DNA from 3 places in the Vibrio sp. SS-MA-C1-2 genome. Region 1 is predicted to be linked to each of the others. Evidence: predicted binding sites of a transcription regulator. Region 1 holds the regulator's gene; each other region holds the start of a gene.

Region 1 (2,286 bases):
GCCGTTCAAGACTCGATTATTCGTTCAATGGATGATTACTTAAACTACATTACGCCACAGTTTTCGAGAACTCACATCAACTTCCAACGGGTTCCAACCGTTGATACCTCTAATCCACTTAATGCGACTGCGATTCCAACTCTTGATGAAAGTTTTGTGGTAATCCGCTTTCGAGGAATAAAACAGGTCAATTTTCCTTACCTGTTAGCGATGATTGAAGGCTCTTTTGTCTCAAGTCACGATACCTTAGTGGTACCAGGAGGCAAAATGAGCTTTGCGATGGAGTTAATTATGCGCCCATTAATTGAGAAACTAATCACTCATGGCAGTATTCACTTATAAGTAAATCGTGTACCGTTCTTACTTTAAGTCTATATTAATGCAATTTAAGCGTGCCAAAATGATGAGCGTCAAATCAATATTACTCGCTATTTCAATAGGCTTCACATTTCTGAATGTAACTTAAATGAATCTTCGTGATCCCACGCACATTTTTGACGCATTAATAACCAGTTATGCCGTATTAAAATCAAGAAATAGTTTACAAAAAAGGATAGAATCTTACGGTAAATTATCAGCACACTTGCTATCTACCTTATTAACGATAAATATCACTTTCAGCTCTGAATAGAGGAAATATAAGTGACATTCGAATTATAGCTAGATGACGAAGCAAATCATGTAGAGGAATAAATAGATATGGTTTTAGGCAAACCTCAGACAGACCCTACTTTGGAGTGGTTTTTATCTCACTGTCACATCCATAAGTATCCGTCAAAAAGTACATTGATCCATGCTGGCGAAAAAGCTGAAACACTTTACTTCATTGTAAAAGGTTCAGTTGCAGTTTTGATTAAAGATGAAGAAGGTAAAGAGATGATCCTTTCTTATCTTAATCAAGGGGATTTCATCGGCGAACTTGGCCTCTTCGAAGAAGGCGCAGAACGTACCGCTTGGGTTCGAGCTAAAACGCCTTGTGAAGTCGCTGAAATCTCATTCAAGAAGTTCCGTCAATTAATTCAAGTTAATCCAGATATCTTGATGCGACTCTCGGCGCAGATGGCAAGCCGTCTTCAGACAACCAGCCAAAAAGTCGGTGATCTTGCATTCTTAGATGTAACAGGACGAATTGCACAGACACTATTGAATCTTGCAAAACAACCTGATGCGATGACTCACCCAGATGGCATGCAGATTAAGATCACCCGTCAAGAGATCGGACAGATTGTTGGTTGTTCTCGTGAAACAGTGGGTCGTATCTTAAAGATGCTAGAAGAGCAGAACTTAATTTCAGCTCATGGTAAAACGATTGTTGTTTACGGCACTCGTTAACCGACAAAACAGAAAGAGATGAGATAACGATCTCCTGATTGGATCTTGCTCACTAAATAAAAAACCGCAGCTTAGCCTGCGGTTTTTTATTGCCTATAAATAAGTATCCCCTCTTCAGAAACTGATTAATAATCAAACTATAAAGTATAAAAAAACCTAAAGACCACCTGAATATTCGACTAAGATCACAATATTTTTATTATTATGAAAAAAAATTATTAGATTCAATTATGAAACTTTAAAACCCATAAATGGGATTACTAGCAATATATAAATTCAAAACCAGTAAAATTACCAGTATAAAATATCGAAAACAGACAAAAGAACAATATATAGCAAAATAACAAAATAACTTATCAGACATCATTTTTCATCAATAAGTCCTTGTTTTATATTCATTTATGTTTTTTTATTATTTTTTTTGAACTATTTGACACTTTTATAAACACCAGACAATATAGCTGCAAAGTGATTGTTTTGGTTAGTAAAACACTTTTTGTTTTTTACAAAACAATCGTTATCAGGGAAATGGAACGAATGCTCATTTAGCGATTTAGCTTTTGACATTCCGATAACTAATAAAGGCATGGGAAACTCATGAAAAAGACTCTTTTAGCTCTAGCCGTACCAGCTCTTCTAGCGGCAGGCTCTGTAAACGCTGCAGAAATTTATAACAAAGATGGCGTAACTGTTGATATCTTCGGTGATTTAGACGTTCAATACTACCAAGATAAAGATAAAGATTTAGATGCAGAAATCCGTATTGATGATGCTGATTTCGGTTTCGGTCTTAAGTACCAAGTAAACGACATGCTTGCTGTTGGCGGTAAATTAGGTATCGACGGCGATGCAGATAACGAAGATAACAAATTTGTTCGTGATGAAGCATTCGTAGGCCTACACTTCACTAACTACGGTATTCTTACTTTTGGTGAGCAGTACACAGTACTGGAT
Region 2 (2,286 bases), 700 kb from region 1:
ACCTAAACGATCAGCAACGTTAATGGCTTTGGCTGGATAAAGTGATGCCATACGCAATGTTTCATCAAGAGCGATACCCACATGCTTAACCGTGTTTTCCACTGATTCAATCATGGTCACCGCTGAACCACCTAAGGTGCCATCTTCACCAAAACATTTGCCATCTTTGTAATAAACCGTTTTTCCTACAAAATCAAAAGAGTCAATATTTGCACCTGCGGGAGCCGTGGCATCAGAAACAAGCACTAATTTTTCACCTTTAACTCGATGGGCTAGACGAATGTTTGCATAAGAGACATGAAAGCCATCGGCAATCACACCACTATAAACTTCACTGCTGTCATAAATGGCACCGACTAAACCTGGATCTCGACCCGCAATAGAGGTCATGGCATTAAATAGGTGAGTGGTAAAGGTAATCCCTGCACTAAACCCGATGCGAGCTTCTTGATAGGTTGCATTTGAGTGACCAGCAGAAACCACAATACCAGCATCAGCTAACTGTTTAATGTATTTTGTTGGGCATTTTTCTGGCGCAAGAGTGATTTTAGCCACGACATCAGCATGATCACAAATATATTGGATCATCTCCGCATCAGGTTCACGAATATAATCTACGCTGTGAATCCCTTTTTTCTCTATATTGAGGTACGGGCCTTCTAAATGAACACCTAACGTATGATTTTTATGTTGCGCTTGATATTGATGGGTTGCTTTAATCGCGGCTTTCATTCCATCATCAGAAGAGGTGATAAATGTCGGTAAGAAGCTTGTACAACCTGATTTCAAGTTAGCTTGGTGCATGGTTGCTAATGTGTCAGGGCTAATATCATTATTAAACATCACACCACCACAACCATTGAGCTGCAGATCAATAAACCCCGGAGTAATATTTGCACCCTGTACATCAACAGTGGCTAATTCGGCAGAAAGTTCGGCTACAGGAACAATGGCTTCGATTAATTCATTGTTAATAATAACGGCATGATCATCAAGTACGTCATAGCCGGTATAGATGCGTCCATTGGTCAGTGCATAATGTGTTGAATGACTCATAAGTATCATTTCCTCAAAATTGGGCTGTTACTAAATATTTGTTATTAGCTGATTCAAATTTACTGGCTACTGAAGCGTAAAGAGTCGCTGTGAATCAACTAGATTAAATTAGGTATGCGAACATTATCGTGAAATAGAACTCTGTAAACCCCTTTATTAACACACTGTTTAGTAAGTAATTCATTGATGAGGTCAAAGTGTTAAATCATCAAGGGCAGTGCTTTTTTATCATTTAAAAAAAGTTTCAATAAAAGTATTCTGATGTCGCAATGTTATTTTTAATGATAAAATAAGTTTCCCTTTATGACTAGGTTTTTTTTCCTATTTCACTTTTTTTGGTGACTAAAATCACATTTACAGGTGATTTAATTTGCGATGATAATTAAACCATTTACACTAGCTCTGAATCTAATAAAGCTTAATACATTTAACAAATAGACATAATTTATAGAAATACAAATAATCTAAGAAAGCCAAAAGGGGGATTTACGGTGAATATTCTTGGGTACTTACAACGAGTTGGTCGCGCATTAATGGTGCCAGTTGCTACACTTCCTGCAGCAGCAATATTAATGGGTATTGGTTACTGGATTGATCCGGTAGCATGGGGTGGCGATAGTGCATTAGCTGCGTTCTTAATTAAATCTGGTGCGGCTATCATCGATAACATGTCATGGCTATTTGCTGTGGGTGTTGCTTATGGTCTATCTAAAGATAAAGATGGTGCAGCGGCACTGGCTGGTTTAGTCATGATGTATGTTGTGACAACCCTACTTTCTCCAGGCGCTGTTGCTCAAATTCAAGCAATCGCGGCATCTGAAGTTCCAGCTGCATTCGGTAAAATCCAGAATCAATTTGTTGGTATCATTGTTGGTATTATCTCGGCTGAAATTTATAACCGTTTCTCACAAGTTGAGCTTCATAAAGCCCTTTCTTTCTTCAGTGGTAAACGTTTAGTTCCAATTTTAACCTCTTTTGCAGGTATCCTTTTAGCATTCGTTCTAATGTACATCTGGCCTTCTATCTATAATGGTCTAGTACATTTTGGTGAAAGTATTCAAGGTCTTGGCGCAACAGGTGCAGGTATCTATGCATTCTTTAACCGTCTATTGATCCCTGTTGGTCTTCACCACGCACTAAACTCAGTATTCTGGTTTGACGTTGCGGGTATTAACGATATTCCTAACTTCCTTGGCGGTGCTAAATCAATCGCTGAAGGTGTTGGTATCC
Region 3 (2,286 bases), 290 kb from region 1:
ATCGATAGGTGAAGTTCACCACGACCAGATACGCGGAATTTATCCGGATCTTCAGTCTCTTCAACACGTAGTGCAACGTTATGTACAAGCTCTTTTTGTAAACGCTCAAGAATGTTACGTGAAGTAACGAACTTACCTTCTTTACCTGCGAAAGGAGAAGTGTTTACTTGGAAAGTCATGGTTACTGTTGGTTCATCAACAGAAAGAGGCTTCATAGCTTCAACGTTGTTGATATCACAAATGGTATCAGAGATCTTTAGCTCGCCAAGACCAGTAATTGCAATGATGTCACCCGCTGTTGCTTCTTCAATCTCATGACGCTCAAGACCAAGGTAGCCTAATACCGTACCGACTTTACCGTTACGTTTTTTACCATCAGCACTAACAATAGTCACTTGCTGGTTTGGTTTAACCGAACCACGAGTAACACGTGCTACACCGATAACACCAACATAAGAGTTGTAGTCAAGCTGAGAGATTTGCATCTGTAGCGGACCATCTAAGTCAACGCTTGGTGCTTCAACAGTATCAACAACCGCTTGGAATAGTGGTTCCATGTCTTCGCCAACTTCACCTTCTTCAAGGGTAGCCCAGCCATTCAGTGCTGATGCGTAAACAACTTGGAAGTCTAGCTGCTCATCTGTCGCGCCAAGGTTATCAAACAGATCAAATACTTGATCCATAACCCAATCAGGACGTGCGCCCGGACGGTCAATTTTGTTGATAACAACGATTGGCTTCAAGCCGTGAGCAAACGCTTTTTGAGTTACAAAGCGAGTTTGAGGCATTGGGCCATCAACTGCATCAACGATTAGAAGTACAGAGTCAACCATCGACATGATACGTTCCACTTCACCACCGAAATCGGCGTGTCCCGGAGTATCAACGATGTTGATGCGGTAATCATTCCAACGAATTGCAGTATTTTTTGCGAGAATGGTGATTCCACGCTCTTTTTCAATATCGTTGGAATCCATTACACGTTCTTCAACTTCACCGCGAGTTTCTAATGTGCCAGATTGTTGAAGTAGCTTATCTACCAACGTTGTTTTACCGTGGTCAACGTGGGCAATAATTGCAATATTTCTTAAGTTATCTATTTGAGAAGTAGACATGGATTCAATTTCACTCAGAACGTGGTGTGCTCGCCACAATGGTTCGCAACTTGGTTAAAAAAGCGACCATAATTTACCAGATTTTAAAATAAAACCTAGTAAATTGTGATTTAAGTCACCTGATTTTACTAATTTTCAGTTTAATTGTAGAAAAAATATTCAATTTTGCGAAAAAAAACGCAATTTAAATCGACAATGGTGAGAAAAAATAGTGATGATAGGCTGTTAGTCTACCTTATTTCGGTTTATATTTACATCAAGCATTATATTATCATCACAAAGATGCACCAAAATGATCCATGTAGCGATTCAAAACAGTGCAAAAAAGAGGTTACACCTTGATGAATTTTAATATATTTGCTTATAAATAAAGGACTTAAAAAGTTGGCACTATTTATGCTTTATAGGTAGTAAGTATAAAAAATAATTTAAATTTACTATCTATTTGTCGCAATACATGGGCTTTAACCGGTGTAAAAGTAAATAGTTAGCGCCATATAGAATTAACATTGGAGGTTATGCGAAATGTCGATTGAAAACGTACTAGCAATGATTGAAGAGAATGAAGTTAAGTTTGTTGATTTACGCTTCACGGATACGAAAGGTAAAGAACAACACATCTCTATTCCATCTCACCAAGTAGATGAAGACTTCTTCGAAGAAGGTAAAATGTTTGATGGTTCATCTGTTGCTGGTTGGAAAGGAATCAACGAATCAGACATGGTAATGATGCCAGATTCAACAACGGCGGTATTAGACCCATTCACTCAAGATGTCACACTAAACATTCGTTGTGACATCTTAGAGCCTGCAACACTACAAGGTTATGATCGTGATCCACGTTCAATTGCTCAACGTGCTGAAGAGTATATGCGCGCATCTGGTGTTGCTGACACGGTATTAGTCGGTCCTGAACCAGAGTTCTTCTTATTTGATGATGTTCGCTTCTCTACTGATATGTCGGGTACTTTCTTCAAAGTTGATGACAAAGAAGCCGCATGGAACTCAGGTACTGAGTACGAAGATGGTAACAAAGGTCACCGTCCAGGCGTTAAAGGTGGTTACTTCCCAGTAGCACCAGTAGATTCAGCTCAAGATATCCGCTCTGCAATGTGTTTAATCATGGAAGAGATGGGGCTTGTTGTTGAAGCTCACCACCATGAAGTTGCAA

Evidence for each region. The regulator CRP, encoded in region 1, controls carbon source genes, mostly activating them, when cyclic AMP is high. The targets are predictions, from matches to a motif close to TGTGANNNNNNTCACA.
Region 2: a site for CRP is predicted at 1,394-1,409, ahead of nagE (N-acetylglucosamine-specific PTS transporter subunit IIBC). Genes of this name have one in related genera too.
Region 3: a site for CRP is predicted at 1,220-1,235, ahead of typA (translational GTPase TypA). Genes of this name have one in related genera too.

The regions. Positions count from the first base shown of each region.
Region 1 covers NZ_CP090981.1:405,345-407,630, forward strand. Annotated here, with positions in the region: gene L0B53_RS06450 (phosphoribulokinase) at 1-342, shown strand, start outside; gene crp (cAMP-activated global transcriptional regulator CRP) at 700-1,332, shown strand; gene L0B53_RS06460 (porin) at 1,930-2,286, shown strand, end outside.
Region 2 covers NZ_CP090981.1:2,773,943-2,776,228, reverse strand. Annotated here, with positions in the region: gene nagA (N-acetylglucosamine-6-phosphate deacetylase) at 1-1,056, opposite strand, end outside; gene nagE (N-acetylglucosamine-specific PTS transporter subunit IIBC) at 1,548-2,286, shown strand, end outside.
Region 3 covers NZ_CP090981.1:693,664-695,949, reverse strand. Annotated here, with positions in the region: gene typA (translational GTPase TypA) at 1-1,115, opposite strand, end outside; gene glnA (glutamate--ammonia ligase) at 1,641-2,286, shown strand, end outside.